2 regions of the Streptomyces sp. NPDC001617 genome follow, and region 2 is predicted to be linked to the other one. Evidence: riboswitches for the same ligand, from Rfam matches in the RefSeq annotation. Region 2 holds a riboswitch; the other holds the start of a gene.
The links. Region 2 has a riboswitch for glycine ahead of gcvT (glycine cleavage system aminomethyltransferase GcvT). Riboswitches for the same ligand answer to the same signal wherever they lie in the genome.

Region 1 (13,696 bases), on a different contig from region 2:
AGGAGGACGCTTCCGACATGAAGGCCGTCGTGATGGCCGGAGGCGAAGGCACACGCCTTCGCCCCATGACCTCGAGCATGCCCAAACCGCTCCTACCCGTGGTGAACCGCCCGATCATGGAGCACGTACTGCGGCTGCTCAAAAGGCATGGGCTGAACGAGACCGTCGTAACTGTCCAGTTCCTGGCCTCCTTGGTCAAGAACTACTTCGGTGACGGCGAAGAGCTCGGAATGGAGCTTTCCTATGCCAATGAGGAGAAGCCACTCGGTACCGCCGGAAGCGTCAAGAACGCCGAAGAGGCGTTGAAGGACGATGCTTTCCTCGTCATTTCCGGCGATGCGCTGACCGACTTCGACCTCACCGAGCTCATCAATTTCCACAAGGAAAAGGGTGCGCTCGTCACCGTGTGTCTGACGCGTGTGCCCAATCCACTGGAATTCGGCATCACGATCGTCGACGAGGAAGGAAAGGTCGAGCGCTTCCTCGAGAAGCCGACCTGGGGGCAGGTCTTCTCGGACACGGTGAACACCGGGATCTATGTGATGGAGCCCGAGGTCTTCGACTATGTCGAGCCCGATGTGCCCGTCGACTGGTCCGGCGATGTCTTTCCGCAGTTGATGAAGGAAGGCAAGCCGATCTACGGCTATATCGCTGAGGGCTACTGGGAGGACGTCGGCACGCACGAGAGCTATGTGAAGGCGCAGGCCGATGTCCTGGAGGGCAAGGTCGACGTCGAGATCGACGGGTTCGAGATCTCCCCGGGGGTCTGGGTGGCCGAGGGCGCCGAGGTGCATCCCGATGCCGTTCTCCGCGGGCCGCTGTACATCGGTGACTATGCCAAGGTCGAGGCCGGCGCCGAAATTCGTGAGCACACCGTCGTCGGTTCCAATGTCGTCGTGAAGAGCGGTGCCTTTCTGCACAAGGCCGTGGTGCACGACAACGTGTACGTGGGACAGCACAGCAATCTGCGTGGCTGCGTCGTCGGCAAGAACACCGACATCATGCGTGCCGCACGGATCGAGGACGGCGCGGTCATCGGTGATGAGTGCCTGATCGGTGAAGAATCGATCGTGCAGGGGAACGTGCGGGTCTACCCGTTCAAGACCATCGAGGCAGGCGCCTTCGTCAACACCTCGGTCATCTGGGAGTCCAGGGGCCAGGCCCATCTCTTCGGCGCCCGTGGCGTCTCCGGCATCCTGAACGTCGAGATCACACCAGAGCTCGCCGTCCGCCTGGCCGGTGCCTACGCGACGACCCTCAAGAAGGGCTCCACGGTCACCACGGCCCGCGACCACTCCCGCGGTGCCCGCGCGCTCAAGCGGGCGGTGATCTCCGCTCTGCAGGCCAGCGCCATCGACGTACGCGATCTGGAGAACGTACCGCTGCCCGTAGCTCGCCAGCAGACCGCGCGCGGCAGTGCCGGCGGGATCATGATCCGGACCACGCCCGGGGTACCGGACTCCGTGGACATCATGTTCTTCGACGGGAACGGGGCCGATCTGTCGCAGGGCAGCCAGCGGAAGCTGGACCGGGTGTTCGCGCGGCAGGAGTACCGGCGTGCGTTCCCCGGCGAGATCGGTGACCTGCACTTCCCGGCAAGCGTCTTCGACTCGTACACCGGGTCGCTGTTGCGGAACGTCGACACGACCGGGATCAAGGAGTCCGGGCTGAAGGTCGTCGTCGACGCCTCCAACGGCAGTTCCGGGCTCGTGCTGCCCAGTCTGCTCGGCAAGCTCGGCGTGGACTCGTTGACCATCAACCCGGGTCTCGACGAGTCCCGGCCCACGGAGACCGGTGACCAGCGGCGTTCCGGGCTTGTGCGGCTCGGCGAGATCGTGGCCTCGTCGCGGGCGGCCTTCGGCGTGCGGTTCGATCCAGTCGGTGAGCGGCTCTCTCTCGTCGACGAGAAGGGGCGGATCATCGAGGACGACCGGGCGCTGCTCGTCATGCTCGACCTGGTCGCCGCGGAGCGGCGCAGCGGTCGTGTGGCGCTGCCGGTGACCACGACGCGGATCGCCGAGCAGGTGGCGGCGTATCACGGTACGCAGGTCGAGTGGACGACCACCTCACCCGACGACCTCACCCGGGTCGGTGGCGACGACTCGACCATCTTCGGCGGTGACGGCAAGGGCGGATTCATCATCCCGGAGTTCAGCAGTGTCTTCGACGGTACGGCGGCCTTTGTACGGCTGATCGGGCTGGTGGCGCGGACGCAGCTCACGCTCAGCCAGATCGACGCTCGTATCCCGCGTGCGCACGTCCTCAAGCGGGATCTGGCGACTCCCTGGGCCGTCAAGGGACTTGTGATGCGGCGGGTCGTCGAGGCGGCCGGAGATCGCTTTGTGGACACCACCGACGGTGTACGGGTGGTGGAGACCGACGGGCGTTGGGTGATGGTGCTGCCCGACCCCGCCGAGGCCGTCACCCATCTGTGGGCGGAGGGGCCGGACGACGCCTCCGCGCAGGCCCTGCTCGACGAGTGGTCGGCCGTGGTGGACAGCGCGGGCCGCTGAAAGACGCAGCACGGGTGCGTGCCGGACAGGTGTCCCCAAGGGGGCCTGTCCGGCACGCCGGTGGGGCCATTCGGAGGTAGTGGTCGCAACGTGCGACGATGTGCGGCATGCCGCAGCACCCCCCCGTTCGGAGCACACCGACGCGCCCCTCGCGGCCGGACGCGTCCATGTTCCTGCTCACCAACGTCATGGACCACAGCCTCGACGACGGATACGCCGAGGCTGCCGCCCGCAAGAAGGCCGAGGGCGCCGGCGGGATGCCCAAGACGCTCCGGGCGCGGCTGGGTCTGGCCGGCGGGCTCGTGCTCGCGGCCCTTGTGGTGACCGTCGGGGCGGCACAGGCGCGCGTGGCGGCTCCTGTGGTGGCCAAGGAGCGCCAGGAGCTGATCGACCGGATCGACCGGGAGACGGCGACCGCGGACAAGCTGGAGGGCTCCGTCGACAAGCTGCGCGACGAGGTGAGCACGCGGCAGCGGGAGGCTCTGAAGAGGAGCGGGACCGGGGACCAGTCGGAGCTGGTGGGCGTTCTGTCGGGTGCCGTTGCGGTGCACGGTCCCGGTGTGAAGCTGGTCGTGAACGACGCCAAGGAAGCCACCTCCGGCGGCAACGGCAACCCGCGCGAGACCACGGACTTCTCCGACACCGGGAGGGTCCGCGACCGGGACATGCAGCGGGTCGTCAACGGGCTGTGGGAGTCGGGCGCCGAGGCCATCTCCATCAACGGGCAGCGGCTGACCGCGCTGTCGGCGATCAGGGCCGCCGGGGACGCGATACTGGTCGACAACAAGCCACTGGTGCCGCCTTATACGGTGCTCGCCGTGGGCAACGGCAAGCAGCTGAGCACCACGTTCCAGAACAGCGCCGACGGGCTGTATCTGCACGCCCTGCAAGAGGACTACGGCATCCGGACCGCCATCTCGGTGGAGAGCGACCTCCGGCTGCCCGCAGCACCGAGTGTGATCGTACGTACAGCACAGCCGAAGACCGAGAAGACTGAGAAGGGCACATCGTGATCGCCGTACTGGGCCTCGTCGTGGGAGTCGTGGCCGGACTGTTGGTCCGGCCTGAGGTTCCGGCGGTCGTCGAGCCTTATCTGCCGATCGCCGTCGTCGCGGCGCTCGACGCCGTCTTCGGTGGTCTGCGGGCCATGCTCGACGGGATCTTCGACGACAAGGTCTTCGTGGTGTCGTTCCTGTCCAACGTGGTGGTGGCCGCGTTGATCGTGTTCCTGGGCGACAAGTTGGGCGTGGGTGCTCAGCTGTCCACCGGTGTCGTCGTGGTCCTCGGCATCCGGATCTTCTCGAACGCCGCGGCGATCCGTCGGCACGTGTTCCGGGCGTGAGGCGATGAGCGAGAACGAGGAGAAGCCCGAGAACAGGCTCCGCAAGGAACTGCCCGAAGAAGTGCCCGCGACGGCCCCGGAGGCAGGAGAGGCCGCGGAGGAGGCGCCGAAGACCGAGCTGACCGGCCGGCAGCGGCTCGTCAAGGGACTGTGGCCGCCGCGCGTCAGTCGTGCCCAACTCATCGTCGCGCTGCTGCTGTTCGGCCTCGGCTTCGGCCTGGCCGTCCAGGTGGCCTCGAACAGCGACAGTGACAGCGCGCTGCGCGGAGCACGCCAGGAGGATCTTGTTCGCATCCTCGATGAACTCGACGACCGTACCCAGCGTCTTGAGGACGAGAAGCAAGGACTGGAGAAGCAGCGCGACGAGCTGGAGAACAGCTCCGACCAGGCCGAGGAGGCCCGCAAGCAGACCGTCGAGAAGGAGAGGCAACTCGGCATTCTGGCGGGCACGGTGGCCGCGCAGGGTCCCGGCATCACGATGACGATCGAGGACACGAAGGGGACGGTCGAGGCGGACATGCTGCTCGACGCGATCCAGGAGCTGCGCGCCGCGGGGGCGGAGGCGATCCAGGTGAACGGCGTACGCGTCGTGGCCGGCACGTATCTCTCGGACTCCGGCAAGAGCGTCAGCGTCGATGGGAACAAGATCAACGCGCCCTATCGTTTCAAGGTCATCGGCAAGCCGGCGGATCTGGAGCCGGCGCTCAACATCCCGGGAGGCGTGGTGCAGACTCTTGAGAAGGAGCAGGCCACCGTCACCGTCGACCGGTCGAACAAGATCGTCGTGGACGCCTTGCGAGCCGCGAAGCGGCCTGACTACGCTCGGTCGTCCTCCCAGTGAACCGGGGGTGCATGGGGGGCGTCGGGCAGGGGCATGAGGTTGCGGGGGGTCGGCGCACCGAATGGGTGGTGCGTGGTGGAAACTGTCTGGTGGATACGGACGTTGTGAGGATGTCCGGGTCGACCGGCGTATTGAGTCAGGGTTCGTCCTGCCCCACGGGCGGGTCTGTTTCGGTCAAGGGGAATCGCCCGTGAAGTTGTTTGCGAAGTTGTTCGGCAAGAGCGCGCGAGAGGGCAGTGACAATGCCACTGCTCGTCATCGCGCACAGCCCGACGCGGAAGGCCAGCGTCCGCTGTTCCGGGACCAGGTCGGCGGGTCGGGCGGTGACATTCCCGGAGGTCAGGGCGCGCCGTCTGTTGACCCTGCGCAGTCCGGCGGCATAGGTTTCGGGCAACCGTCAACCTCAAGTACGGGTGGAGGGTTTTCCCCTATGTCGGCCCTGGTGTGTACGAGGTGCGGTAACCGCAACGCGGAGAACAGCCGCTTCTGCTCCAACTGCGGCGCTCCCCTACGGGCGGGGGCGACGCCGGAGCGTCCGTCCGAGACGACCTCCACGATCTCGATCTCCGGCCTCGAGGCCTACGACGCCGAGGTCACCGGTCAGACGCAGCTGCCGGCGCTCTCTCCCGAGGCGCAGGCGGCCGTCGACGCGCTGCCGCTGGGTTCCGCCCTGCTGGTCGTGCGCCGCGGACCGAACTCGGGCAGCCGCTTCCTCCTGGACGGCGACCTGACCACGGCCGGCCGTCACCCTCAGAGCGACATCTTCCTGGACGACGTGACGGTCTCGCGCCGGCACGTGGAGTTCCGCCGCGGAGCGGACGGCTCGTTCACGGTGGCCGACGTCGGCAGCCTCAACGGCACGTACGTCAACCGCGAGCGGATCGACCAGGTCGCCCTGAACAACGGCGACGAGGTCCAGATCGGCAAGTACCGGCTGGTCTTCTACGCGAGCCAGCGGGGCTACTGACCCGCTCCCGGACACCGTCCGGGGGGACCCCAGGGAATGTCCATGCTTCAAACACCGAGCGGTGGTGCCGGCCACGGCACCGCCGCCACGGACAGCGGACTGATGAGCATCGGCACGGTGCTGAACGTGCTGCGCGACGAGTTCCCGGAAGTCACCATCTCCAAGATCCGCTTCCTGGAGTCGGAAGGGCTCATCGAGCCGCAGCGGACCCCCTCGGGGTACCGCAAGTTCACCGTCGGCGACGTGGAGCGCCTCGGGCACGTCCTGAGGATGCAGCGGGACCACTACCTGCCGCTCAAGGTGATCCGCGAGCACCTGGACGCCATGGAGCGCGGCGAGGCGGTCCCACTGCCCGCGGTGGGTCGTCAGCGGGACGGCGAGCCCGTCCTGGAGGTCGTCGAAGGGCCCACGGCGGCCCGGATCGGCAAGGCCGAGCTGCTCGCCGCCGCCGGGATCGGCGAGGACGAGCTCAAGGAGTGGGAGTCGTACGGGCTGCTCGCACCGCTGCCCGACGGGGCGTACGACGCGGAGGCGGTCACCGTCGCGGCGCTCGTCGTGGAGCTCGGGCGGTTCGGGATCGAACCACGGCACCTGAGGGCGATGAAGGCCGCCGCCGACCGTGAGGCCGGGCTGGTGGACCAGGTGGTGGCCCCGCTCAAGCGGCACCGCAATCCGCAGACCAGGGCCCACGCGGAGGCCCGTACCAAGGAGCTGGCGGCGCTCACCGTGAAGCTGCACGCGGCCCTCGTACGGACCGCGCTCGGGGTGCGCCTGCCCTGAGCCCGGCGCGTCCGCCGAGGCCGGATCGGCCCCCCAATCTCTGCCCGACTACCCAAACGTCCCGGGCACGTCCTAGGGTTGCTGTGTGAACGAGCTCGATGTCGTAGGTGTCCGGGTCGAAATGCCCTCCAACCAACCGATCGTGCTCCTGCGTGAAGTGGGAGGCGACCGCTACCTCCCCATCTGGATCGGGCCCGGGGAGGCGACGGCGATCGCCTTCGCCCAGCAGGGCATGGCCCCCGCACGACCGCTGACCCACGACCTGTTCAAGGACGTGCTGGAGGCCGTCGGCCAGGAGCTCACGGAAGTGCGCATCACGGACCTGCGTGAGGGCGTCTTCTACGCGGAGCTGGTCTTCGCCAGCGGAGTCGAGGTGAGCGCCCGCCCCTCCGATGCCATAGCGCTGGCCCTGCGCACCGGGACGCCGATCTACGGCAGCGACGGCGTGCTCGACGACGCGGGCATCGCGATCCCGGACGAGCAGGAGGACGAGGTGGAGAAGTTCCGCGAGTTCCTCGACCAGATCTCCCCGGAGGACTTCGGCACCAGCAGCCAGTGAGGCGCGGCCCGCTCGGCGGACCAGCGGTCCGTGGCGGGCCGGCTTCGGTCGGTCCGGGGCGAAATGCCGGCATTTGCCGGCGGGGAGTGAGAGCGTCCTGCGGCCCGCTCCGAGCGCATTCGGCTAGCCTTTCCCCGCGGTGGGGTACGGGAAACCACTCTTAGGGTGATTATCACTCGGCGTGCCGAGTGTGGCGGTCGTTGACGCACCCCTGGTGGCTGCCTACCGTCGAGGAGGCAGGTCAAGGACGGAGGTCGGCGTGAGAAGCAGCGGCGACGGTACGGCTGGGGGTGCCCCCGGACGCGAGGTCGGGGGAAGCTTTCCGTACCCGCTTCACGGCAGCGCGGCCGATCACGCTCCGCAGCGACCGGCGGCCGTGCCGAGCAGCGGAGGGGCGACGTCCATGGCGTCCGAGCAGATCGGCTACCGCGGGCCGACGGCCTGTGCGGCCGCCGGCATCACCTACCGGCAACTCGACTACTGGGCGCGCACCGGGCTCGTCGAGCCGAGCGTGCGGCCCGCCCACGGGTCGGGGACCCAGCGGCTCTACAGCTTCCGGGACGTCGTCGTCCTGAAGATCGTCAAGCGGTTCCTGGACACGGGTGTGTCCCTGCAGAACATCCGCACCGCCGTGCAGCATCTGCGCGAGCGCGGCTTCCGGGACCTGGAGCGCATGACGCTCATGAGTGACGGTGCCACCGTCTACGAGTGCACCTCACCCGACGAGGTCCACGCGCTGCTCCAGGGCGGGCAGGGCATCTTCGGGATCGCCGTCGGTGTGGTGTGGCGGGATGTCGAGAGCGCGCTCTCGCAGCTGCACGGCGAGCGGATCGACACCGGCGAGACACTGATCGGGCAGAACCCGACCGACGAGCTGGCGCGGCGGCGCAACCGGGCCGTCTAGAGGGAGCGACACCGGGCGGTCGTCTTCAGGCCGGGGGCATTGTCAGTGGCGTAGGGCAGCATCGGACATGTGAGAAACGCGCCCACGATCCTGCATCTCGACATGGATGCCTTCTACGCCTCGGCGGAGCAGGCGTCCAAGCCGAGTCTGCGCGGGAAGGCCGTGGTCGTGGGCGGGCTGGGGCCGCGTGGGGTGGTGGCCACGGCTTCGTACGAGGCGCGGGTCTTCGGGGTGCGGTCCGCGATGCCGATGGCCCAGGCGCGGCGGCTGGCGCCGAACGCCGCGTATCTGGTGCCGCGCTTCGGGTTCTACCGGGCGATCAGCGAGCAGGTGATGGGGATGCTGCACGCGCTGTCGCCCCTGGTGGAGCCGCTCAGCCTGGACGAGGCGTTCGTGGACCTGGAGGCCGGTCAGACGGCCTGGGACGCGGCCTCGGCCCGGCTGGTCGGGGAGAAGCTGCGGGCCGACATACGGGCCGTCACGGGCCTCACCGGGTCCGTGGGGCTCGCCGCGTCCAAGATGCTCGCGAAGATCGCCTCCGAGGAGGCCAAGCCGGACGGGCTGGTGCTGATCGAGCCCGGCACCGAGCGGGCGTTGCTGGGGCCGATGCCGGTGCGGACCCTGCCGGGGGTGGGGCCGGCGACGGGGGACCATCTGCGGCGGGCCGGGATCACGACGGTCGACGACATCGCCGAGGCCGGGGACGACGAGCTCGTACGGCTGCTGGGCAAGGCGCACGGGCATGCGCTCTACGCCATGGCACTGGCCCATGACGACCGGCCCGTGGTGGCCGAGCGGGAGACCAAGTCGGTGTCCGTCGAGGACACGTATGACGTGGACATTCACGACCGGCTGCGGGTGGGGATGGAGGTGCAGCGGCTGGCCGATCGGTGCGTGCGGCGGTTGCGGGGGGCGGGGCTGTCCGGGCGGACCATCGTGTTGAAGGTGCGGCGGTACGACTTCTCGACGTTGACCCGGTCGGAGACGTTGCGGGGGCCGACCGATGATCCTGCGGTGGTGCGGGAGGCCGCGGCTCGGCTGCTGGAGGGCGTGGACACGACGGGGGGTGTGCGGTTGTTGGGGGTGGGGGTGAGTGGGCTTGCCGATTACACGCAGGAGGACCTGTTCGCGCAGGCCGCGTTTGCGCAGACGGCCGGGGAGGGGGTGGAGCATGCGGAGGAGGAGGGGGAGGACGGGGCTGTGGCGGAGCAGGTCGTGGCTGTCGAGCGGCGGTGGTCTGCGGGGCATGATGTGCGGCATGCCGAGTTCGGGCATGGGTGGGTGCAGGGGAGTGGGCTGGGGCGGGTGACGGTGCGGTTCGAGACGCCGGGGTCCGAGGTGGGGCGTGTGCGGACGTTTCGGGTCGATGATCCTGAGCTGGAGCCGGCTGATCCGTTGCCATTGGTGGCGGGAGCCTCGGTGGACGGCATGCGTGCGTGATCGGGTACGGGTTCCCACCCGCACCACCCGTGCGGCGTTCGTGGTCGGCGGCCATCCCTGACCGCGCCTCAGGGCTCTGCGTCCTCCGTCCCCGCCAGCCTGCCGAAATCCCGGTCCGGGAACGGGGGAGGTGGGGCCACGTCCAGGCCGTAGTGGTGGTAGAGCTGGAGTTCCTGTTCGGGGGATAGGTGGCGGCCTACGCCGAAGTCGGGAGCGTCCTTGATCAGGGAGCGGTCGAAGGGGATGTGGAGGGTGCCCTCGACCAGTTCGCTGGGCTCCAGAGGGACGAAGGCGTCCCGGGAGAACAGGCCGGTGCGTATGGCGGCCCACTCCGGCACGCCGGTCGCGTCGTCGAGGTAGACCTCGTCGATGGTGCCGATCTTGGTGCCGTTGCGGTCGAACGCCTTGCGGCCGATCAGATTGCGCGGATCGATGTCGGTCTGCACGGGGCCCTCCACTGGTTCTCGACTCGCAACTCATCCGTAAGCACTACAAAAGAACACATTGGGCAAGGTGGCCACTCGAAGGCCCGGTCGTTGCCCTCGCTGGTAGGCTGACAGCGGCTGCTGACCCCGTGCGGGAGAGTCCTCCGGAGAACTTCGGAGGCGCCGAAGGAGCAAATCCTCCCCGGAATCTCTCAGGCTCACGTACCGCACGGACGAGGTCACTCTGGAAAGCAGGGCGGGTGTCGACGGCTTCCGCTCTCACCGACGGTGAAAGCCGGGAGCTCTTGAGCGGACCCGGTGAAGCTCTCAGGTTGAGATGACAGAGGGGGAGGCCGTCCGGGTACCCGTGCCGTGGTGCCCCTCGAAGGTCGTGTCAGACCAGGAGGCCTCCGCAATGACCGCCCACCGCATTCCGCTCGCCGAGCTCGAGCAGGGTATCCCCTTCGAACAGCGCCATATCGGCCCCGACCACGGGGCCCGCGCCAAGATGCTCGCGCAGGTCGGGTACGGCTCGCTGGACGAGCTCACCGCCGCCGCGGTGCCGGATGTGATCAAGAACGCCGACGATGTCCTGAAGCTGCCGGGGGCTCGTACCGAGGCCGAGGTGCTTGCCGAGCTGCGTTCGCTTGCCGATCGGAACCAGGTTCTCGATTCCATGATCGGACTCGGGTACTACGGGACCTTCACCCCGCCCGTCATCCTGCGGAACGTCATGGAGAATCCCGCCTGGTACACGGCCTACACGCCGTACCAGCCCGAGATCTCGCAGGGGCGGCTCGAAGCCCTCCTCAACTTCCAGACCGTCGTCGCCGACCTCACCGGTCTGCCCACCTCCGGTGCCTCGCTGCTCGACGAGGGGACCGCGGCCGCGGAGGCTGTGGCGCTGTCCCGGCGCATGGGGAAGAACAAGAAGGGGCTCTTCCTCGTCGATGCGGACGTGCTGCCGCAGACCATCGCCGTGATCGAGACCCGGGCCGAGCCCACCGGCGTGGAGGTCGTCGTCGCCGATCTGAGCGACGGGATTCCGGCCGACGTCGCCGGGCGTGAGATCAACGGCGTGCTCATCCAGTACCCCGGCGCCTCCGGTGCCGTACGCGACATCAAGCCGGTCATCGAGCAGGCGCACGAGCTGGGTGCCCTGGTCACCGTCGCCGCCGACCTGCTCGCGCTGACCCTGCTGAAGTCGCCCGGTGAGCTCGGGGCGGACATCGCGGTCGGTACGACGCAGCGGTTCGGTGTGCCGATGGGCTTCGGCGGGCCGCACGCGGGCTACATGGCCGTACACGAGAAGTTCGCCCGGAGCCTGCCCGGGCGGCTCGTGGGTGTGTCCGTGGACGCGGACGGGCACAAGGCGTACCGGCTGGCCCTGCAGACCCGTGAGCAGCACATCCGGCGGGAGAAGGCGACCAGCAACATCTGTACGGCGCAGGTGCTGCTCGCCGTCATGGCCGGCATGTACGCCGTCTACCACGGGCCGGAGGGCCTGAAGGGCATCGCGCGGCGGACCCATCGGTACGCCACGATCCTCGCCGAGGGGCTTGAGCGCGGTGGCGTCGAGGTGGTGCACGGGTCCTACTTCGACACGCTCACCGTACGGGTGGCCGGGCGCGGCGCTGAGATCGTCGCCGCCGCGCGGGAGAACGGGGTCAATCTGCGGCTCGTCGACGCCGATCACGTCTCCCTCGCCTGCGACGAGACGACGGCCAGGGCCCAACTGGGCGCCGTATGGAGCGCGTTCGGGGTCGACGGTGACATCGAGGCGCTGGACGAGGTTGTCGGGGAAGCGATTCCGCAGGATCTGCTGCGTGACGACGAGTTCCTCGCTCACCCCGTCTTCCACCAGTACCGTTCCGAGACCGCGATGCTGCGGTACCTGCGCAGGCTGGCCGACCGGGACTACGCGCTGGACCGCGGCATGATTCCGCTCGGCTCCTGCACGATGAAGCTCAACGCGACCACCGAGATGGAGCCGGTCACCTGGCCCGAGTTCGGGCAGCTGCACCCCTTCGCGCCCGCCGAGCAGGCGCAGGGCTATCTGACGCTGATCCGCGAGCTGGAGGAGCGGCTGGCCGAGGTCACCGGGTACGACAAGGTGTCGCTGCAGCCCAACGCGGGGTCGCAGGGCGAGCTGGCCGGGCTGCTCGCCGTTCGTGGGTATCACCGGGCCAACGGGGACGCGCAGCGGACCGTCTGTCTGATTCCGTCGTCCGCGCATGGGACGAATGCCGCGAGTGCTGTGATGGCCGGGATGAAGGTCGTCGTCGTGAGAACCGCCGAGGACGGCGAGATCGACGTCGAGGACCTGCGGGCGAAGATCGAGCAGTACCGCGACGAACTGGCGGTGCTGATGATCACGTACCCCTCGACGCACGGTGTGTTCGAGGAGCATGTCGCCGACATCTGCGCTCAGGTGCACGAGGCGGGGGGTCAGGTCTACGTCGACGGTGCCAACCTCAATGCGCTGGTCGGCCTGGCCAAGCCAGGGCACTTCGGCGGTGACGTCTCGCACCTGAACCTGCACAAGACCTTCTGCATTCCGCACGGTGGTGGCGGTCCGGGCGTCGGGCCGGTGGGTGTACGTGCGCACCTGGCGCCGTATCTGCCGAACCATCCGCTGCAGCCCGCCGCCGGGCCCGAGACGGGCGTCGGGCCGATCTCCGCCGCACCCTGGGGGTCGGCGGGGATTCTGCCGATCTCCTGGGCCTACGTCCGGCTCATGGGCGGGGAGGGGCTGAAGCGGGCCACGCAGGTGGCCGTGCTCTCCGCCAACTACATCGCCAAGCGGCTCGAACCGCACTACCCCGTGCTCTACACCGGCCCCGGTGGGCTGGTCGCGCACGAGTGCATCATCGATCTGCGGCCGCTGACCAAGGCGACCGGGGTGTCGGTGGACGACGTGGCCAAGCGGCTCATCGACTACGGGTTCCACGCGCCGACGATGTCGTTCCCGGTGGCCGGCACGCTGATGATCGAGCCGACCGAGTCCGAGGACATCGTCGAACTGGACCGGTTCTGCGAGGCGATGATCGCCATTCGGGCGGAGATCGAGAAGGTCGGGGCGGGTGAGTGGCCCGCCGAGGACAACCCGCTGCGGGGCGCTCCGCACACGGCCGCCGCGCTGGGCGGTGAGTGGGAGCACGCGTACACGCGTGAGGAGGCCGTGTTCCCGGCCGGGGTCTCGGCCGCCGACAAGTACTGGCCGCCGGTGCGGCGGATCGACCAGGCGTTCGGTGACCGGAACCTGGTGTGCTCGTGCCCGCCGCTGGACGCGTACGAGGACTGAGCCGGTAAATGAGTGAGGGCCCCTGGAATTCGTATGCGGGGCCCTTTCTCGTCATGCCGTCATGCCGTCACTCCGTCGCGAGGGAGATCTCGGTCGACTTGATCAGGGCCACGACCGGTGTGCCGGAGGTCAGACCGAGGTCCTGAGCGGCGTCTCTGGTGATCGCGGACGTCAACTCGCCGCCCTGGACGGCCACTTTGACCGAGGCCATGGCGCCGCCGGTGGAGACGTCGGTGACCGTGCCGGGGAGCTGGTTGCGGATGGACAGGCCCTCGACCGGGGCGGTGGCGAGGGAGACCTCCGTCGACTTCACCAGGGCGCGGACAGCGGTGCCGTCGGCGAGGCCGAGTTCCTCGGCGGACTCCAGGGTGATCGCGGCGGTGATGTCCTGGCCGCCGGTGAGACGGACCTTGACCGTGGCCATCACCTCGCCGGGGGTGACTGCGGTGACGGTGCCGGGGATCTGGTTGCGGATGCTGAGGGTCATGAGCTCAACCTAGGCCTGTTTACGCCTCATGCCGGGTATGCGTGGGTCTGCGTCGCCTTGACGGTCGCCCAGACCGGTGCGCCGGGGTGCAGGTCGAGTTCGGCGGCGGCGACCGTGGTGAGGTCGGCGGCGAG
Region 2 (17,878 bases):
ACACCCCGTTCGCCGCCGCCCTGCCGGCCCCCGAAGGAGCCGACGGCTACGGGCAGTTGGCGGCCTGGCTGGGCCGGGAGTCGCTCAGCCGAGCCTGACCCGCGCGAGCTGGCGGGACTGGGCGACCAGGCGGTCTTCGCTGTCCCACACCTCGGCGTCCTCCTCCAGGAAGCCGCCGGCGAGGTTGCGGGTGGTGATGGAGACGCGCAGCGGGCCCGGGGCCGGGCGGCAGCGGATGTGGACCGTGAGTTCGACCGTCGGAACCCAGCCCTTCAGGCCGAGTTCGAAGGCGGTGGGCGGAAGGGCGTCCACGGCCAGGAGCAGGGAGAGCGGGTCCGCGTCACGGCCGTCGGCCAGACCGAACCAGGCCCGCATCTCGCCCTTGCCGGAGGGGGCGCCGAGCGCCCAGCCCAGGGTCGCCGGGTCCAGTTTGATCATCAGACGGTCGGCGATGGCCGAGCTGCCGGGCATGGGCGTGGGGCTGTCCTGTGGACCGAAGCAGTGGTCCGGCGGCGGGAACTCGGGCGGCGTGGCCGTCGTACGGATGTCGTCCGGGAGGGCGTCCAGGTCGCCGTAGGAGGCGAGGACGCGGATGCGTTCCACCTCGCGGCCCTGCTCGTCGTGCTGGAAGAGGGAGGCCTGGCCGGTGGAGAGGGTGCGGCCGGTGCGGACGACGTCGGTGCGGACGACCGCCGGGCCCGGCTGGGACGCGGTCAGGTAGTGCGCCGAGATGGTGAAGGGGTCCGTGTGCGGCAGCGCGTCCGCGAGGGCGCGGCCCAGGACGGCCAGGAGGTAGCCGCCATTGACGGCGTTGATGATGGTCCAGCCGGCGGACAGGTCGATGTCGTAGACGCCGGGGGCGCGCACGGTGAGCGCGGTGTCGCGGTCGAACTCGCTGTCGCCGATCGTGGCCCGCTCGGGGGCCGGCGCGGAGGCTGCTTCTGGCATGGATGAACGGTACAACAGGAAATTACTAAGCGGTAGCTTTGAACATGACGGCTGTGTGACACGTGTTCGCCGAAAGCCGCTCCTGGGTGAGATCCCGGCAATTTCTTGGTAAGTGTCCGCACTCGTCCTCAACCTGAAGCCGTGCCACCCCCTCTATGGGGACATGAGCCTCACCGGGACTCCGTTCCTCTACACACTGATCGTGCTGTTCGCGATCGCCCTGATACTGCCGCTCGTGCTGTGGTCGCGGGTGCGCGGGCCACAAGCCCTGCGCACGGCGGCCCGGATGCTGATGCTGTTCTTCGCCCAGGGGACCGCGGTCGCGCTGGTCTTCGTCATGGTCAACAACGCCAACAGCCTCTACGACAACTGGGCCGACCTCCTCGGCACGGGCAACCACGTCCAGCAGGCGGCCAACCTGGGTGCGGACGGCACCGGTGGAATCGCGCTGAAGCGGTTGCCCAGGGTGAAGCAGGCCTTCACCGCGGCCAGTGGGCCCGGGATGCACGGAGTGCGCGAGACACAGCTCAAGGGCCGGGTCTCCGGTGTGAACGCCGAGGTCTACGTCTGGCTGCCGCCGCAGTACGGCGAGCCCGCCTATCGCCACCACAAGTTCCCGGTGGTGGAGCTGCTGCCCGGCTATCCGGGCTCGGCGAAGGCATGGTTCGGGTCGATGCACACGACCCAGCAGCTGGCCCCGCTGATGAAGAACGGCGAGGTCGCCCCGTTCATCCTGGTCGCGCCGCGCACCAACCTGCTGGCCGGCGTGGACACCGGCTGCGCCAACATCCCGGGCACGGTCAACGCCGACAGCTGGCTGAGCATCGACGTACCGAAGATGGTGATGGACAACTTCCGCGCGCTGCCCGCGCCCCGGGGCTGGGCGGTGGCCGGGTACTCGGCCGGCGCGCACTGCGCGGTCAAGCTGGCCGTCGCGCACCCGAACCGCTACATGGCCGCGGTCAGCATGTCCGGCTACAACGACCCGATCGGCGAACGGAACTCGCTCGCCGCGCAGAACCTGACGCTGCGGGCCCAGAACAACCCCTACCTGCTGCTGCGGAAGGCGCTCACCCCGCCGCGGATCGCGCTGTACGTCTCCGGGCAGCCGCACGACGGCTACGAGGCCGGTATCGCCCTCGAACAGATCGCGAAGGCGCCGACGACCGTGCATGTGATCTTCATCCCGAAGAGCGCGGGCGGTCACACCATGGCGCTGTGGCGGCCGCAGGTGGTCCCGTCCTTCCGCTGGCTGTCGGTGGAGATGGGCCAGCACCGGGCCAGGTCCAGGGACACTACTCCTCTCGCACCGTCGACCGCCGGTTCCACGCACGCGGCGCTCGCCAGTGGTACTTCATCGCGAGCAGGCGCAGGACGAAGGCGGTGACGACCGCGAGGCCGCTGGTCAGCGGGGTGAGGGCTTCGTAGCGTATACAGAGGACGACCATGGTGGCTCCGACGATGGCGGGGACCGCGTAGAGGTCGCGGTCCCAACGCAGGAGCGAGGGCACCTCGTTGGCGAGGACGTCCCGCAGCACACCGCCACCGACCGCGGTCGCGAGGCCGAGGGTCGCCGACTGGGTGAGGCCCAGCCCGTACTCGTACGCCTTCGTCGTCCCGGCGACGCAGAACAGACCGAGGCCGGCCGCGTCGAACACGTTGACGGCGACCTGGATGCGCTCGACGTGCGGATGGAGGAAGACCACCATGAGCGCGGCGAGCAGCGGGGTGAGGAAGTAGCCCAGGTCCGTGAAGGCGGCGGGCGGGACGGCGCCGATGATCAGGTCCCTCAGCAGCCCTCCGCCCAGCGCGGTGACCTCGGCGAGCACGGCGATGCCGAAGACGTCGAAGTTCTTGCGGACCGCCAGCAGTGCGCCGGAGATGGCGAACACGAAGATGCCCACGAGGTCGAGCGTGTGCTGGACGGAGGGGCTGAACAGTTGCTGAAGCACCCCCCATTCTTACTCGGGGTCGCTACAGGGCCGGCTTGCCCGTCGTGTAGATCCACTTCTGGAAGAGGTCGTCGAGCTTCTGGCCGCTGACCTTCTCGGCGAGGTGGATGAAGTCGGCGGTGTCGGCGTTGCCGTAGCGGTGGAGCTTCGTCCAGGCGGGCAGCAGCTTGAAGAACGCCGTGTCGCCGATGCGTTCGCGCAGGGCCTGCAGGGTCATCGCACCGCGCTGGTAGACCGCGGAGGCGAACATGGTGTCGCGCTGCGGGTCGGCGACGGTGATCTGCCAGAAGGCGTTGTCGGCGGGGCGGGAGTTGTAGGCGGCCAGGAACGAGTCATGGGCGCTGCGCGTCCCCTGGTGCTCGGCCCACAGCCACTGGGCGTAGCTGGCGAAGCCCTCGTTGAGCCAGATGTCCTTCCAGCGCTCCACGGACACCGAGTCGCCGAACCACTGGTGGGCCAGCTCGTGCACGATCGTCGTCTCGTTGCGCACCGCCGAGTACGCCGGCTTGCTCTGCACCTCCAGCGAGAACCCGGCCTGAGGCATGTCGTCGACGATCGCGCCGGTCTCCTCGAAGGGGTACGGCCCGAAGACCTGCTGCCAGTAGTCGGTGGCGGCGGCCGTGACGGCGTACACGTCGACGCTGTTGCTGTTCGCGAGCACCGGGTCGATGGCGACGTAGATCGGGATGCCGGCCGGGGTCTTCCCGGTCTTCACGTCGAACTTCCCGATGGTGGCGGTCGCGAGGTAGGTCGCCATGGGCCTGCTCTCGCGCCAGTGGGTGTACGTCGAGTCGCCCTTGTCGTACGTCGAGACGAGACGGCCGTTGGAGACACCGGTCAGGCCCTTGGGGGCCTTGATGCGGATGTCGTACGTGGCCTTGTCGTCCGGGTGGTCGCTGGACGGGAACCAGGTGGAGGCGGCGTTGGGTTCACAGGCGACGAAGACGCCGTCGGCGGTCTTCATCCAGCCGTAGTCGGAGCCGAAGACGATGGGACCGTTGAGGGGTTCGGGAACCCCGCCGTAGGTGACGGTGACCTGGAAGTCGTGGCCCTTGCGCAGGAAGTCGCGCGGGGTGATGCGCAGTTCGTCGCCGTCCCGGGTGAACTGGGCGCGTCTGCCGTTCACTTCGATACTGGTGACCTCCAGCTTCTGCAGGTCGAGGTCGAAGGAGGAGAGGTTCTGGGTGGCGCGGGCGGTGAGGGTCGTACGGCCGTCGAGACGGTCGGTGTCCGGGTTGTACGCCACGTCGAGGGTGTAGTGGCGGGCGTCGAAGCCGCCGTTGCCGAGGTTCGGGAAGTAGGGGTCACCGATGCCGGGGGCGCCCGCGGTGGGGGCGGGCGAGGCGGCGATGACAAGGAAAGAGGCCGCCGCCGTAGCGAGGGCCCCTAAACGTGCCGAACGGGAGAGTCTCATCAGTCGTCCCTTTCGAGCGTGTGCCGATAAGTCGGACACGGACGACTCTGAACTCTCCCGTTCGGTCATGTGCATGACTTTGCCAACTTGTCATGCGTTACTTGTCGGTTGACTCCTGGCTCTCGGCCTCCGGGGTCTCGTCGGCCGTCCGGCGCGAGCCGCCGTTCTCGGCGACCTCCGCCGCCACCGCCACCGAGTTCTCCGCCGACTCCGCGAGCACCTCGTCGGCGATCAGTTCGGCCGCCTCCTTGGCCACGCTCAGCAGGACGGTGTCCTGCGGGGCCTGGTCCGCGAAGTTCTCCGGGTGGTGGCAGGCGACCCGCTGGCCGGGAAGCAGCTCCAGGAGCGGGGGCTCGGTCGTTTTGCAGATCTCCGTCGCCTTCCAGCACCGGGTGTGGAACCGGCAGCCGCTCGGCGGGGAGATCGGCGAGGGCACGTCGCCCTTGAGCAGGATGCGCTCGCTCTTGATGTTCTTCCGCTTCGGGTCCGGGATCGGCACGGCGGACATGAGCGCCTTGGTGTACGGGTGCATCGGCGCCCTGTACAGCGCGTCCCGGTCGGCCAGTTCGACGATCTTGCCGAGGTACATCACCGCGATACGGTCCGAGACGTGCCGCACCACCGAGAGGTCGTGCGCGATGATCACGTACGTCAGACCCAGCTCCTGCTGGAGGTCGTCCAGCAGATTGACGACCTGCGCCTGGATCGACACGTCGAGGGCCGACACCGGCTCGTCCGCCACGACCAGCTTCGGGTTCAGGGCGAGCGCACGGGCTATGCCGATGCGCTGGCGCTGACCGCCGGAGAACTCGTGCGGATAGCGGTTGTAGTGCTCGGGGTTGAGGCCCACGACCGACAGCAGCCGCTGGACCTCCTTCTTGACGCCGCCCTCGGGCTCGACACCCTGCAGCCGGAAGGGGGCGCCGACGATCGTGCCGATCGTGTGGCGCGGGTTCAGCGAGGAGTACGGGTCCTGGAAGATCATCTGCACATCGCGGCGCAGCGGACGCATGCCGCCGACGCCGAGGTGCGTGATGTCCTTGCCCTCGAACTCGACCGTGCCGCCCGTCGGTTCGAGCAGCCGGGTGATCAGCCGGCCCATGGTCGACTTGCCGCAGCCCGACTCGCCCACGACGCCGAGCGTCTCGCCCTTGCGGACCTCGAAGTCGATTCCGTCGACGGCGCGCACCGCACCGGTCTGCCGCTGGAGCAGACCCTTGCGGATCGGGAAGTGCTTCTGGAGTCCCGACACCTTCAGCAGGACCTCGTGCTCGGCGGCGTCCTGGGCGAGGGTGGCACCGTCGCCCTGCGCGGGCATGGTCGCTTCTTTTTCGTCGCTCACAGCTTCGGCGCAATCTCTTCGGTCCAGATACGCTCCCGCTGCTCCTGCGTCATGTGGCAGGCGGCCCAGTGCTGGCTGCCGACCTCGGTCAGCTCGGGGCGGACCGTGCGGGTGACGTTGTCCTTGGGGATGTCGGCGTACGGGCAGCGCGGGTTGAACGGGCAGCCGGACGGGACGTTGATCAGGGACGGCGGGGAGCCGTCGATCGGGACGAGCCGCTCCGTGTCCTCGCGGTCGAGACGCGGCATCGAGCCGAGCAGACCCCAGGTGTAGGGGTGGCGGGGCTCGGAGAACACCGACTCGGCCGGACCGCGCTCCACGGGCCGGCCCGCGTACATGACCAGCAGCTCGTCGGCCATCTCGGCGACGACACCGAGGTCGTGCGTGATCATGATGACTGCGGAGCCGAACTCCTTCTGCAGATCCCGGATCAGGTCGAGGATCTGCGCCTGGACGGTCACGTCCAGGGCGGTCGTCGGCTCGTCCGCGATCAGCAGCTCGGGGTTGTTGACCAGCGACATCGCGATCATCGCGCGCTGACGCATACCGCCGGAGAACTCGTGCGGGTAGCCGTCCACGCGCTTGTCCGGCTCCGGGATGCCCACGCGGTCCAGCATCTCGATGGCCCGCTGCTTGGCCACCTTCTTGTTCACGTTGTGGTGGACCCGGTAGGCCTCGATGATCTGCTGGCCGACGCTGTAGAACGGGTGCATCGCCGACAGCGGGTCCTGGAAGATCATCGCCATCTTGCGTCCGCGCAGCCGGCGCACGTCGTCGGGGTCGGCCCCGATCAGCTCCTCGCCGTCCAGCCAGACCTCGCCGGAGACCTTGGCGTTGGTGGACGAGCGGTGCAGCCCCATGATGCCCAGCGAGGTCACCGACTTGCCGGAGCCCGACTCACCGACTATGCCCAGGGTCTGGCCGCGGCGCAGGTCGAAACTGACGCCGTCGACCGACTTGACGAGACCGTCGAAGGTGTCGAAGTGGATACGCAGATCGCGGACGGAGAGGAACGCGTCGTCGGCGTCGGACGGGGCGACGGGGGCCGGTTCGCCCAGCGCCGCCTTTTCGAGCTTGCTCACGAGTACCTCACGCGGGGGTCGATGGCTGCGTAGACCAGGTCGACGATGAGATTGCAGAAGACGATGAAGAACGCGGCGACCAGGGTCACGCCCATCACGATGGGCAGATCGTTGTCCTTGATCGCCTGGATCGAGTAGGCACCGATGCCCTGCAGGGAGAACACCGTCTCCGTCAGCACCGCCGTGCCGATCAGAGTGCCGAAGTCCATGCCGAAGATGGTGACGATGGGCGTCAGCGCGGCCCGCAGGCCGTGCTTGGTGACCACCGTGCGCTCCTTGAGGCCCTTGGCCCGCGCCGTGCGGATGTAGTCCTCTCCCATGGTCTCCAGCATGCCCGCCCGGGTGAGCCGGGCGTAGAGGGCGGAGAAGAGGAACGCGAGGCTGATCCACGGCAGCAGCAGATGCCAGGCCCAGTCGGCCGGGTTCTGGGTGAACGGCACATAGTCCGTGCTGTCCCAGATGGGCCACTGGTAGACGAAGAGCGCGTTGATCACCTGGCCGGTGAAGAAGATCGGGAGCGAGACGCCGGCGAGCGCGATGAACATCGAGATGCGGTCCACCGGCTTGCCCTTGCGCAGCGCCGAGATGACACCGGTCGTCACACCGAAGATCACCCAGATCACCGCCGCACCGACGGCCAGCGAGAAGGAGACCGGGATGCGCTGGGTGAGCTGGGGCCAGACCTCGACGTGGCTCTTGAAGGAGTAGCCGAAGCAGGGGGCGCTGCAATGCGACGCATCGGGACCGAACTTGTAGTCGGCGCCCACGAACAGGCCCTTGATGTAGTCCCAGTACTGGATGACGATGGGCTGGTCGAAGCCCAGGTTCTTCTTGATCGCGGCGACGGACTCGGGATTGGCGTCCTTGCCGACGTACTGGGTGGCCAGCTGGGTGGCCGTCTGGCCGCCGAGACGAGGGACCAGGAAGAAGATGGCGAACGTGACTGCGCTGACCACCAGCAGCAGTACAAATGCGCCCAAGACGCGTCGGATGATGTACGCAGCCACAGCTGTCCGGCTCCGGGCGGCCGGGACGGGGTTTTCCGTCCCGGCCGCCCGGTGCCTTCACCTGCCTTTCAGGGGGATCCGGCCTGTGCTTACTTCGACGAACTCAGCAGCAGGTAGTCGTACATACCGAGGTACGCCTGCGTGACCGTGACGTTGGTCGCGGACGTCGGCCGGAGCAAGAGGTTCTTGCGGTAGACCAGCGGGACGACCGAGGCGTTGTCGAGCACCATCTTGTCGATGTCGCCCCACGCCTTGGTGCGGGCCGCCGAGTCGGTGTTGGCGATCGCGGCCTTCAGAGCGGCGTTGATCTTCGGGTCGTTCAGCTCCATCAGGTTGTTGCCACCCGACGGCTTGATGGCCGCACCGTCGACGATCTGGTCCAGGAAGCCGTAGCCGGTCGGCCAGTCGGCACCCCACGCCATGGAGAGCATGCCCAGCTTGTGCTGGTGGACGTAGCTCGGGACACCGGCGAAGTTGGCGAAGTACTTGCCGGAGGGGAACTGCTTGATGTCGACGTTGATGCCGACGCTCTTGAGCGAGTTCTGGATGGCCGTGGCCTGCGCGATCTCGGCAGGACGGTCGGAGCGGGCGGTCAGCGTGGTGGAGAAGCCGTTCGGCTTGCCGCAGAGCTTGAGCTCCGCCTTGGCCTTGGCCGCGTCACCCTTGTGCCCGGCGGACGGGTAGGTGTCGAACTTGGTGTAGCCGTTGACCGACGGCGGCAGCAGCGTGGTGGCCACGTCGCCCTTCGGCGAACCGCCGATGGCGTCGAGGATCGACTGCTTGTCGACCGCCCACTGAACGGCCTTGCGGCAGTGGACGTTGTCGAACGGTGCCACGTGGACGTTCAGCGCGATGTACGACGTCGCACCCGCGTAGGAGTTGTCCGTCTGCTTGGCGTACTTGCCGCTCAGCACCTTCGGCTGGGTCTGCGGCTGGACGCCGGTACCCGCGATGTCACCGGTGATCTTGTCGGCCAGCAGGTCGTTGTCGATGGTGACCGGGTTGACCTTGAACTTGACCGTGATCTTGTCCGGCAGCGCCTTGCGGACGGTGTCGGTCTTCTGGTCCCAGTTCGTGTTGCGGACGAGGGTGGCGCTGCGGCCCTCCTCGTACGACTGGAACTTGTAGGGGCCCGAGGACACGATGTGCTGCACGTACTTCGCACCGTCGTCCTTCGCAGCCGGCACGGGGGCCGTCTGCGAGAAGGTCGCCAGGTAGTCGAAGTCGGCGAACGGCTGGTTCAGCTTGAAGACGATCGTCCGGTCGTCCGGGGTCTCGATCGACTTCAGGCCGTCGGCGGACTTGTCCTTGTAGGGACCCTTGTACTTGTCGCCGCCCTGCAGGTAGGCCTTGAAGTACGTGGGGCCGTTGGACAGGGCCTCGGGCGCGAAGTTGGAGCGCTCGATGGCGTACTTCACGTCCTTGGACGTGATCGGCGTGCCGTCGTCGAACTTCAGGCCCGAACGCAGGGTGTACGTCCACGTCTTGGCGTCGGCGCTGGGCTTGCCCAGGGACTCCGCCAGGTCGGGGACGACCTGGAGGCCGGCCTTGCCCGCCGCCGGCTTGAACGTGACGAGCGTACGCGCGTAGAGGCGCGAGAAGTTCTGCACGAACCCGTAGTACGTGTTGCCCGGGTCCAGGGAGTCCGGCACGTCGGAGTCCTCCAGCGTGACCGTACCCCCCTTCTTGTTCGACACGTTGACGATGGCGTCGAGCGCCGCGTCCTTCTTGCCGGTGCCGCCACCGCCGCTGCTGTCCTTGCTGCCGCCGCCGCATGCGGCAGCGCCCAGCGAGAGTGCCAGCACCGACGCCACGGCGGCGGTAACCCTTCTCGTCTTCACGTGAGGAAAGCCCCCTCTATCGATGGATCACTTGCTGCGAGGGTCGAGTGCGTCACGCAGCCCGTCACCCAGCAGGTTGAAGGCCAGGACGGTGACGAAGATCGCCAGTCCGGGCACGAACATGTACTGCGGATCCGCTGTGTAGAGATCCACGGCGTTGCTGAGCATCCCGCCCCAGGAGGCCTGCGGCGGAGCGATGCCGACTCCGAGGAAGCTCAGCGCGGCCTCGAAGAGGATGTTCGTCGGAATGATCAGCGTCGAGTAGACGAGGATCGGTGCGACGAGATTGGGGAGCAGTTCCCGGAACAGCACGTAGGGACCACGTGCCCCGAGACTCTGGGCCGCCTCGATGAACTCCCGCCTCCGCAGGCTCATCGTCTGGGCGCGCACGATACGGCCGATGTACGGCCAGCTGAAGAAGCCGATCACGAAGATCAGCACGCAGATGCGCAGCGACAGACCGTTGAGCCCGAAGAAGCCGTCCTGCACGGAGGCGGAGATGGCGATGGCGAACAGGAGCAGCGGGAAGGCGAGGAAGGTGTCCATCAGCTTGCTGATGAAGCTGTCCACCCAGCCGCCGTAGTACCCCGCGACGACACCCAGCACGGTGCCGATGACCACCGACACCACAGTGGCGCCACCGGCGACGAGGAGCGAGACCCAGGAACCGTCGATGATCCGGGCGAGCATGTCGCGGCCGTACTGCGGCTCGACACCGAGCGGGTGCGACCAACTCATGCCGCCCCAGCCACCCTTGGGCGCGAGGAGCGCCGGGTCGATGAGGTTCTGGTGGAACTTGTCGGGGTCGAGCCCGAAGACCCACTCGATCGGCTTGGCCAGGATGGCCATCAGCGTGAGGCAGATGACGACGATGCCGCCCGCCACGGCCACCTTGTCGCGCTTGAACCGTGTCCAGGCGATCTGGGTGAGCGAACGACCTTCGATCTGGCTCTTCTTGGCCCCGGCGAGCACGGCCTCGGGCCGCGCTCCGGCTTCCGCCCCCGTGGTCTCGATCGGTGCGGTCACAATGACCTGACCCCTCCCGCCGGTGGTAACCGGCCTTTGTCCGCCGCTGTGGGCGGCTTGGTTCGCTTGCCTGCTGCGCGGTGGCCGCGGTTGAGTGCGGCCGGATGTGTGAGGCGATCCTCCGATTGGTACCGATCGGTACCTGCATGCAGGACTGGCGGCCTCGCGCCTTCAGGGGAGTCTTCAATGCCCTAGCGATCACGCGCCAGGTCTGATGGAGAAAGTATGCGCAACCGTGATGACGATTGAGGGGTTCCGTTATCCGGACGGCCGGTCGCGGCGGCCGGACACGAGCAATGGGGTACGAAGAGGGTGAATATCACCCTATCCGGCTTCATCTACGCGCGAAGATCCACGCGGGGCGCTGACGCCGCCGGGCCGTTTCTCAGTAGGTCCCGGGACCGGGATAGCCGTACCCGCCCGCCGGCGCCTGGGCCGGTGCGGGGGCGTGGGCCTCGCGGTCGTAGAAGGGGCGGGCGCTCGCCCGCATCCACAGGGCGACCGGGTCGTACTCGTCGGACATCGCGACGGTCGAGACCGGGAGGCCGTCGGGGACCGCGCCGATGGACTGCTGCATCATCGCGCGCACCGAGTCGACGGCGGTGGGGCTGGTGTCGTACACGTCGAGGCCGACGGCGAGATACGGCGCGCCGAGCGCCGGCTGCACCCAGGCGCGGCGCAGTGAGCGGACGGCCGGGGTGCGGTGGGCGTTGTGCGCGAGCAGGGCGTAGAACTGCGGGATCTCGATGGCCGGTTCGGTGAGGCGGAGGGGGCCGGCGGGCTGGCGGTCCAGGCCGGTGGCGATGCGGCGGAGGTCGAGCCAGGGGACGCCGACGCCGCCGCCGGGGGCGTGCGGGTTGAGCCAGAGGCCGTAGTGGTCGGGGTAGAGAGTGCGGGCCACGTCGATGCCCTCGACCACTTCGTACGAGCGGTTCCAGCCGCTGGCGCTCAGTTCCTGGGCGGAGGTGACACAGGGGGCGTAGCCGTAGCCCTCGACGTCCATGTTTCCGTACTGGGCGTCCGGGGAGCCGGACTGGCCGTGCCACAGGAGCATCCAGATCTGGCCGGAACCGGGGGTCGCGAGGGCGCGGAGGAGTGCCTCGTAAGCGTCGTAGCGCCCGGGGGTCACCTGGCGCAGCATGTGCTCGACCGTGCCGGTCGTGGTGCCGCTGGCGCTCACGCGTACCGCCCCTTCTGGAAGTTTCCCCATGTATGGAATGAGTCTAAGCGCCCATTGGCTCGGGGCTTGTTGTGCGACGGCGAGTGCGGGTCGTGTGTGGTTGATCGCGCCCCACGCGGCGGAGCCGCACATCGATACAGCCCCGCACCCCTCAAGGGGTTGATCCCCAGCCCGTCCTAGAAGTGGTCCCTCGTATAGAAAGGGCGTACCCGGTCGCGCATCCATGTCGCCACCGGGTCGTCCGTGACGTCCAGGAGGACCAGGTTGACCGGCCACTGGGTGGGGATCTTGGTGACGGCTCGTTCCAGGGCCTGGAGGGGGAGGGCTCGTAGATCGCCTTCCCACTGGGAGAGTTCCACGCCGACGAACATGACCGGGGCCGCCGTTTCGATGGCCGCGAGGCAGCGGCGGGCCGTGACGACCACGCCTGTCCCGGCGAACTCGGCGGAGGCGACGGCCAGGAAGTCGATCGGGTCCTCCTGCCAGTCCGGCTCGTACAGCTTCACGCGGCCGCCGGAGGTGGGGCCGTCGAGGGCGGTGCGGCCGATGCGGCAGAGTTCGGCGACGGCGGCGGGCGGAAGGGGGACGCCGACCACGCCGTCGGGGTTGATCGCGAGGCCCACGTGCGGGGGCAGGCCGCGGGCGAACTCCACGGCCGGGGCGATCGTGAACGACATATGGCTGCCGACGACCTGGCGGAACTGCTCCTCGGAGCTGAAGACCGGTACATAGGCCTGGCCCTCGATCTCCATCGTGGGCAGGTCGAGGGGGCCACTGTGCGGGCCGCCGCCATTGGGCAGCGGGATCCAGAGGAAGCTGCGGCCCAGGACCTCGATGATCCTGCCGCCCGCGGCGGGAATGCCGAGGGAGGCCGACAGCACCTCCTCCAGCTCGTTGCCGGGCCATCCGCCGTGCGGATGGGGGTGCGCCTGCGTGGGAAAGTCCGCGGGAAGATCCGCCGGGAAGTCCATCTGTCTACGACCGCCTGCTGTAATCCACTGCTGTGGCAGGAAAGGCTAGCGGGTACCGGCGTCGGTGGGTCGGTTCGTGAAGGTGATCCTGCGGAGTACGTCCGCTGCCGGACGGTCCAGCAGGACCGCCGAGCCCACCCCTGCCGGCAGGTCGCCGCGCTCGACGGAGCGGATGAGCCGGGCCGCGGCCGTGCGGTGACGCAGGAAGGCGTAGCGGGAGACGCCCCGGCCGCGCTCGCGCTGGCCCTCCAGGGCCATGCCCGGAGTGACGTCCAGGAGCAACAGGTGCAGGGTGCCGCCGCGGCGGCGGGCCTCGCGGGCCAGCCAGTCGCGGACCCAGGCCTGCGTACCGCAGTCGTGGACCACGACGCCCTCGCCGGAGCGCAGGGCGCGGCGCAGGCCGGCGAAGTGGGCGACGCGGACCAGGGGGCGGTAGAGGGCGTACGGGAGGAGGCCCGGGGCTCGGGCGTCCCAGCGGTCCCGGGTGTCCTGGGAGTCGATACGCAGACCCTTCACCGCGCGGGTCATCAGCGTCGACTTGCCGCTGCCGGGCAGGCCCGTGACGACGACGAGGTCCCGGGGGCCGAAGAGGAGGGCGTGCGGGCTGCGGCCCGAGCGGTCGCGGAGGTCGCGGACGACCGGTGCCGGGCGCTCGTCGCACCGCTCGCGGGCCGGGGCCGTGGGCTGCTTGGGCAGCGCGAGGGCCGAGGTCGTGGCGTACGCCGTGGTCCTTGTCACCGTGATCGTCCTCCCTGTCGGGTCAGGAAAGGTTCTCCCCAACTAATGTAAAGAGAAGGTAATGCACGGCGTCTCGCGGTTCCGTTCGGTTCCGGCCACAGGCCCGTCACAAAAGAGCGGTCTCCCCCGAGCCGACGAGGCGTGCAATGATGTGCGCGCCAACTGCATACCGGCCGTTTGAATCCGCGCGGGAGAGTCCTCAGGAGCAGCGTCTGCTGGGGCGCCGAAGGAGCAAGTCCCTCCCTTGAATCTCTCAGGCCCCGTTACCGCGCGGGCGAGGCACATCTGAAAAGCGGGCCGCTGCGCGCAGTGGCTCCACCCAAGGTGCAAGCCATGACCACGTTCTGGTCATGGCGAACCTCTCAGGTTCCGATGACAGATGGGGAGGAACGACCTCGCCCGTCATGCCTTGGGAGACATCCGTCCGATGAGCAGCACCGAAATCCGTCGTACCGCGCTCGATGCCCTGCATCGTTCGCTCGGCGCGACGATGACCGACTTCGCCGGCTGGGACATGCCGCTGCGTTACGGCTCCGAGCGCGACGAGCACCTCGCCGTGCGCACGAAGGCCGGCCTCTTCGACCTCTCCCACATGGGCGAGATCACCGTGACCGGCCCGGAGGCGGCCCCCCTTCTCAACCACGCGCTGGTCGGCAACATCGCCTCCGTCGGCGTGGGCCGGGCCCGGTACACCATGATCTGCCGGGCCGACGGCGGGATCCTGGACGACCTGATCGTCTACCGGCTCGCCGAGACCGAGTACCTGGTCGTCGCCAACGCCTCCAACGCCCAGGTCGTGCTGGACGCGTTGGCCGAGCGCGCCGCCGGCTTCGACGCCGAGGTGCGCGACGACCGGGACGCCTACGCGCTGATCGCCGTCCAGGGCCCCGAGTCGCCCGGCATCCTCAAGTCGCTCACCGACGCCGACCTCGACGGCCTGAAGTACTACGCCGGTCTGCCGGGGACGGTCGCCGGGGTGCCGGCGCTCATCGCGCGCACCGGCTACACCGGCGAGGACGGCTTCGAGCTGTTCGTCGAGCCCGGGCACGCCGTCGAGTTGTGGCAGGCGCTGACCAAGGCCGGCGAGGGCGTCGGGCTCGTCCCCTGCGGTCTGTCCTGCCGGGACACGCTCCGCCTGGAGGCGGGCATGCCGCTGTACGGGCATGAGTTGTCGACGGCCCTCACCCCCTTCGACGCCGGGCTCGGCCGGGTGGTGAAGTTCGAGAAGGAGGGCGACTTCGTGGGGCGCGAGGCGCTCCAGGAGGCCGCCGAGCGGGCCGCTTCGAGCCCTCCGCGCGTCCTGGTCGGCCTGGTCGCCGAGGGGCGACGGGTGCCGCGTGCCGGGTACGCGGTCGTCGCCGGGGGCGAGGTGATCGGCGAGGTGACGTCCGGTGCGCCCTCCCCCACACTCGGGAAGCCGATCGCGATGGCCTACGTCGATGCCGCGCATGCGGCGCCGGGCACGCCGGGCGTGGGCGTGGACATCCGGGGCAGTCACGAGCCGTACGAGGTCGTGGCGCTGCCCTTCTACAAGCGGCAGAAGTGACACCGCCGTAGCCGACGTTCCGTGACCTCGGGCAGTGACCTCGAGCACATCGTCCCTGCTCACACGCATTGTCAGCAGTCTCCCATTCATCAGCACTCCCCCGCGTACAGGAGAATTCAGGCCATGAGCAACCCCCAGCAGCTGCGCTACAGCAAGGAGCACGAGTGGCTGTCGGGCGCCGAGGACGGCGTCTCGACGGTCGGCATCACCGAGTTCGCGGCCAACGCGCTCGGCGACGTCGTCTACGCCCAGCTTCCCGAGGTGGGCTCCGCCGTGACCGCGGGCGAGACCTGCGGCGAGCTGGAGTCGACGAAGTCGGTCAGCGACCTGTACTCCCCCGTCACCGGTGAGGTCACCGAGATCAACGAGGACGTCGTCAACGACCCGTCCCTGGTCAACTCGGCGCCCTTCGAAGGCGGTTGGCTGTTCAAGGTCCGGGCCACGGAGGAGCCGTCCGACCTGCTCTCCGCCGACGAGTACACCGCCCAGAACGCCGGCTGAGGAGTCGTACCGCCTGATGTCCGTCCTGAACACCCACCTTCACGAGCTCGATCCGGAGATCGCCGCCGCGGTCGACGCCGAGCTGGACCGCCAGCAGTCCACCCTCGAGATGATCGCGTCCGAGAACTTCGCGCCGCTCGCGGTGATGGAGGCCCAGGGCTCGGTCCTGACCAACAAGTACGCCGAGGGCTATCCCGGCCGGCGCTACTACGGCGGCTGCGAGCACGTCGACGTCGCCGAGCAGATCGCCATCGACCGGCTCAAGGAGCTGTTCGGCGCCGAGTACGCCAACGTCCAGCCGCACTCGGGCGCCTCCGCCAACCAGGCCGCGCTGTTCGCCCTGGCCCAGCCCGGCGACACCATCCTGGGCCTGGACCTCGCCCACGGCGGCCACCTCACCCACGGGATGCGGCTGAACTTCTCCGGCAAGCAGTTCAACGTGGTCGCCTACCACGTGGACGATGCCACCGGGCTGGTCGACATGGCCGAGCTGGAGAAGCTGGCCACCGAGCACCGGCCGAAGGTGATCATCGCCGGGTGGTCGGCCTACCCGCGGCAGCTGGACTTCGCCGAGTTCCGGCGGATCGCGGACGCGGTCGGCGCCCACCTGTGGGTCGACATGGCCCACTTCGCGGGTCTGGTGGCGGCCGGGCTGCACCCCAACCCGGTCGAGTACGCCGATGTCGTCACGTCCACCACGCACAAGACGCTGGGCGGCCCGCGCGGCGGCATCATCCTCGCCAAGAAGGACTTCGCGAAGAAGCTCAACTCGTCCGTCTTCCCCGGGTTCCAGGGCGGTCCGCTGGAGCACGTGATCGCGGCGAAGGCGGTGTCCTTCAAGGTCGCCGCGTCGGAGGACTTCAAGGAGCGCCAGCGGCGTACGCTGGACGGCGCGCGCATCCTCGCCGAGCGGCTGACGGCCGCCGACGCGCGCGAGGCCGGCGTGAACGTCCTGTCCGGCGGCACGGACGTGCACCTCATCCTCGTGGACCTGCGTGAGTCCGCACTGGACGGGCAGCAGGCCGAGGACCGGCTGCACGAGGTCGGCATCACCGTCAACCGCAACGCCGTCCCCAACGACCCGCGTCCCCCGATGGTGACCTCGGGTCTGCGGATCGGCACCCCGGCGCTGGCCACCCGCGGCTTCACCGCCGAGGACTTCGCCGAGGTCGCCGACGTGATCGCGGAGGCCCTGAAGCCGTCGTACGACGCGGAGGCGCTCAGGACCCGGGTCAGGGCCCTGGCCGACAAGCACCCGCTGTACCCCGGCCTCAACAAGTAGTCCCCTGGTGGGGGCACCCGGGAACGTGTGCCCCCACCCTCCGTAGGAGGAGTTCCCGTGGCCATCTCGGTCTTCGACCTGTTCTCGATCGGCATCGGCCCGTCGAGCTCCCACACGGTCGGCCCGATGCGGGCGGCGCGCATGTTCGTCCGCCGTCTGCGCAACGAAGGGCTGCTGTCCTCCGTCGCCTCGGTGCGGTGCGAGCTGTACGGCTCGCTCGGCGCGACCGGTCACGGGCACGGCACGCCCAAGGCGGTGCTGCTCGGCCTGGAGGGCGCCTCGCCGCGGACGGTGGACGTCGAGAGTGCCGACGAACGGGTGGAGCGGATCAAGGCCGCGCGGCTCCTGAATCTGCTCGGCGAACACGAGATCACGTTCTCCTTCGACGACGACCTGGTGCTGCACCGCCGCAAGGCACTCCCGTACCACGCGAACGGCATGACGGTCTGGGCATACGACGCCTCGGGCACGGAGCTGTTCTCGAAGACGTACTACTCGGTGGGCGGCGGTTTCGTCGTCGACGAGGACGCGGTGGGCGCGGACCGGATCAAGCTGGACGACACGGTCCTCAAGTACCCGTTCCGCACGGGCGACGAGCTGCTGCGCCTGACGCGGGAGACGGGCCTGTCCATCTCCTCACTCATGCTGGAGAACGAGCGCGCCTGGCGGACCGAGGAGGAGATCCGGACCGGTCTGCTGGACATCTGGCGGGTCATGCAGGCGTGCGTGTCACGGGGCATGTCGCGGGAGGGCATCCTGCCGGGCGGTCTTCGTGTACGGCGCCGGGCCGCGGTGTCGGCCCGCCAACTCCGGGCGGAGGGCGACCCGTTGGCGCACGCGATGGAGTGGATCACGCTCTACGCGATGGCGGTGAACGAGGAGAACGCGGCGGGTGGTCGTGTGGTCACCGCCCCGACCAACGGCGCGGCCGGCATCATCCCGGCGGTCCTCCACTACTACATCAACTTCGCCTCGGGCGCTGCCTCCGAAGGAGAGAAGGAGGACGGGGTCGTCAGGTTCCTGCTGGCGGCCGGCGCCATCGGCATGC

Region 1: linked by a shared signal. The riboswitch ahead of gcvP (aminomethyl-transferring glycine dehydrogenase) and the one ahead of gcvT (glycine cleavage system aminomethyltransferase GcvT) in region 2 are both predicted to bind glycine.

The regions. Positions count from the first base shown of each region.
Region 1 covers NZ_JBSFHA010000143.1:912-14,607, forward strand. The annotation lists gene ACWC09_RS50460 (sugar phosphate nucleotidyltransferase) at 18-2,513, shown strand; gene ACWC09_RS50465 (DUF881 domain-containing protein) at 2,621-3,526, shown strand; gene ACWC09_RS50470 (small basic family protein) at 3,523-3,855, shown strand; gene ACWC09_RS50475 (DUF881 domain-containing protein) at 3,860-4,696, shown strand; gene ACWC09_RS50480 (FHA domain-containing protein) at 4,758-5,663, shown strand; gene ftsR (transcriptional regulator FtsR) at 5,706-6,443, shown strand; gene ACWC09_RS50490 (bifunctional nuclease family protein) at 6,529-7,002, shown strand; gene ACWC09_RS50495 (MerR family transcriptional regulator) at 7,262-7,906, shown strand; gene ACWC09_RS50500 (DNA polymerase IV) at 7,976-9,346, shown strand; gene ACWC09_RS50505 (PRC-barrel domain-containing protein) at 9,415-9,792, opposite strand; glycine riboswitch at 9,914-10,009, shown strand; gene gcvP (aminomethyl-transferring glycine dehydrogenase) at 10,187-13,075, shown strand; gene ACWC09_RS50515 (TOBE domain-containing protein) at 13,143-13,562, opposite strand; gene ACWC09_RS50520 (ABC transporter ATP-binding protein) at 13,589-13,696, opposite strand, start outside.
Region 2 covers NZ_JBSFHA010000056.1:4,882-22,759, forward strand. The annotation lists gene ACWC09_RS33870 (TIGR03086 family metal-binding protein) at 1-98, shown strand, start outside; gene ACWC09_RS33875 (thioesterase family protein) at 85-948, opposite strand; gene ACWC09_RS33880 (alpha/beta hydrolase) at 1,112-2,335, shown strand; gene ACWC09_RS33885 (trimeric intracellular cation channel family protein) at 2,244-2,900, opposite strand; gene ACWC09_RS33890 (M1 family metallopeptidase) at 2,923-4,314, opposite strand; gene ACWC09_RS33895 (ABC transporter ATP-binding protein) at 4,412-5,632, opposite strand; gene ACWC09_RS33900 (ABC transporter ATP-binding protein) at 5,653-6,738, opposite strand; gene ACWC09_RS33905 (ABC transporter permease) at 6,735-7,745, opposite strand; gene ACWC09_RS33910 (ABC transporter substrate-binding protein) at 7,835-9,586, opposite strand; gene ACWC09_RS33915 (ABC transporter permease) at 9,614-10,612, opposite strand; gene ACWC09_RS33920 (enhanced serine sensitivity protein SseB C-terminal domain-containing protein) at 10,998-11,792, opposite strand; gene ACWC09_RS33925 (enhanced serine sensitivity protein SseB) at 11,969-12,763, opposite strand; gene ACWC09_RS33930 (AAA family ATPase) at 12,809-13,501, opposite strand; glycine riboswitch at 13,680-13,780, shown strand; glycine riboswitch at 13,781-13,890, shown strand; gene gcvT (glycine cleavage system aminomethyltransferase GcvT) at 13,929-15,047, shown strand; gene gcvH (glycine cleavage system protein GcvH) at 15,171-15,548, shown strand; gene glyA (serine hydroxymethyltransferase) at 15,565-16,830, shown strand; gene ACWC09_RS33950 (L-serine ammonia-lyase) at 16,888-17,878, shown strand, end outside.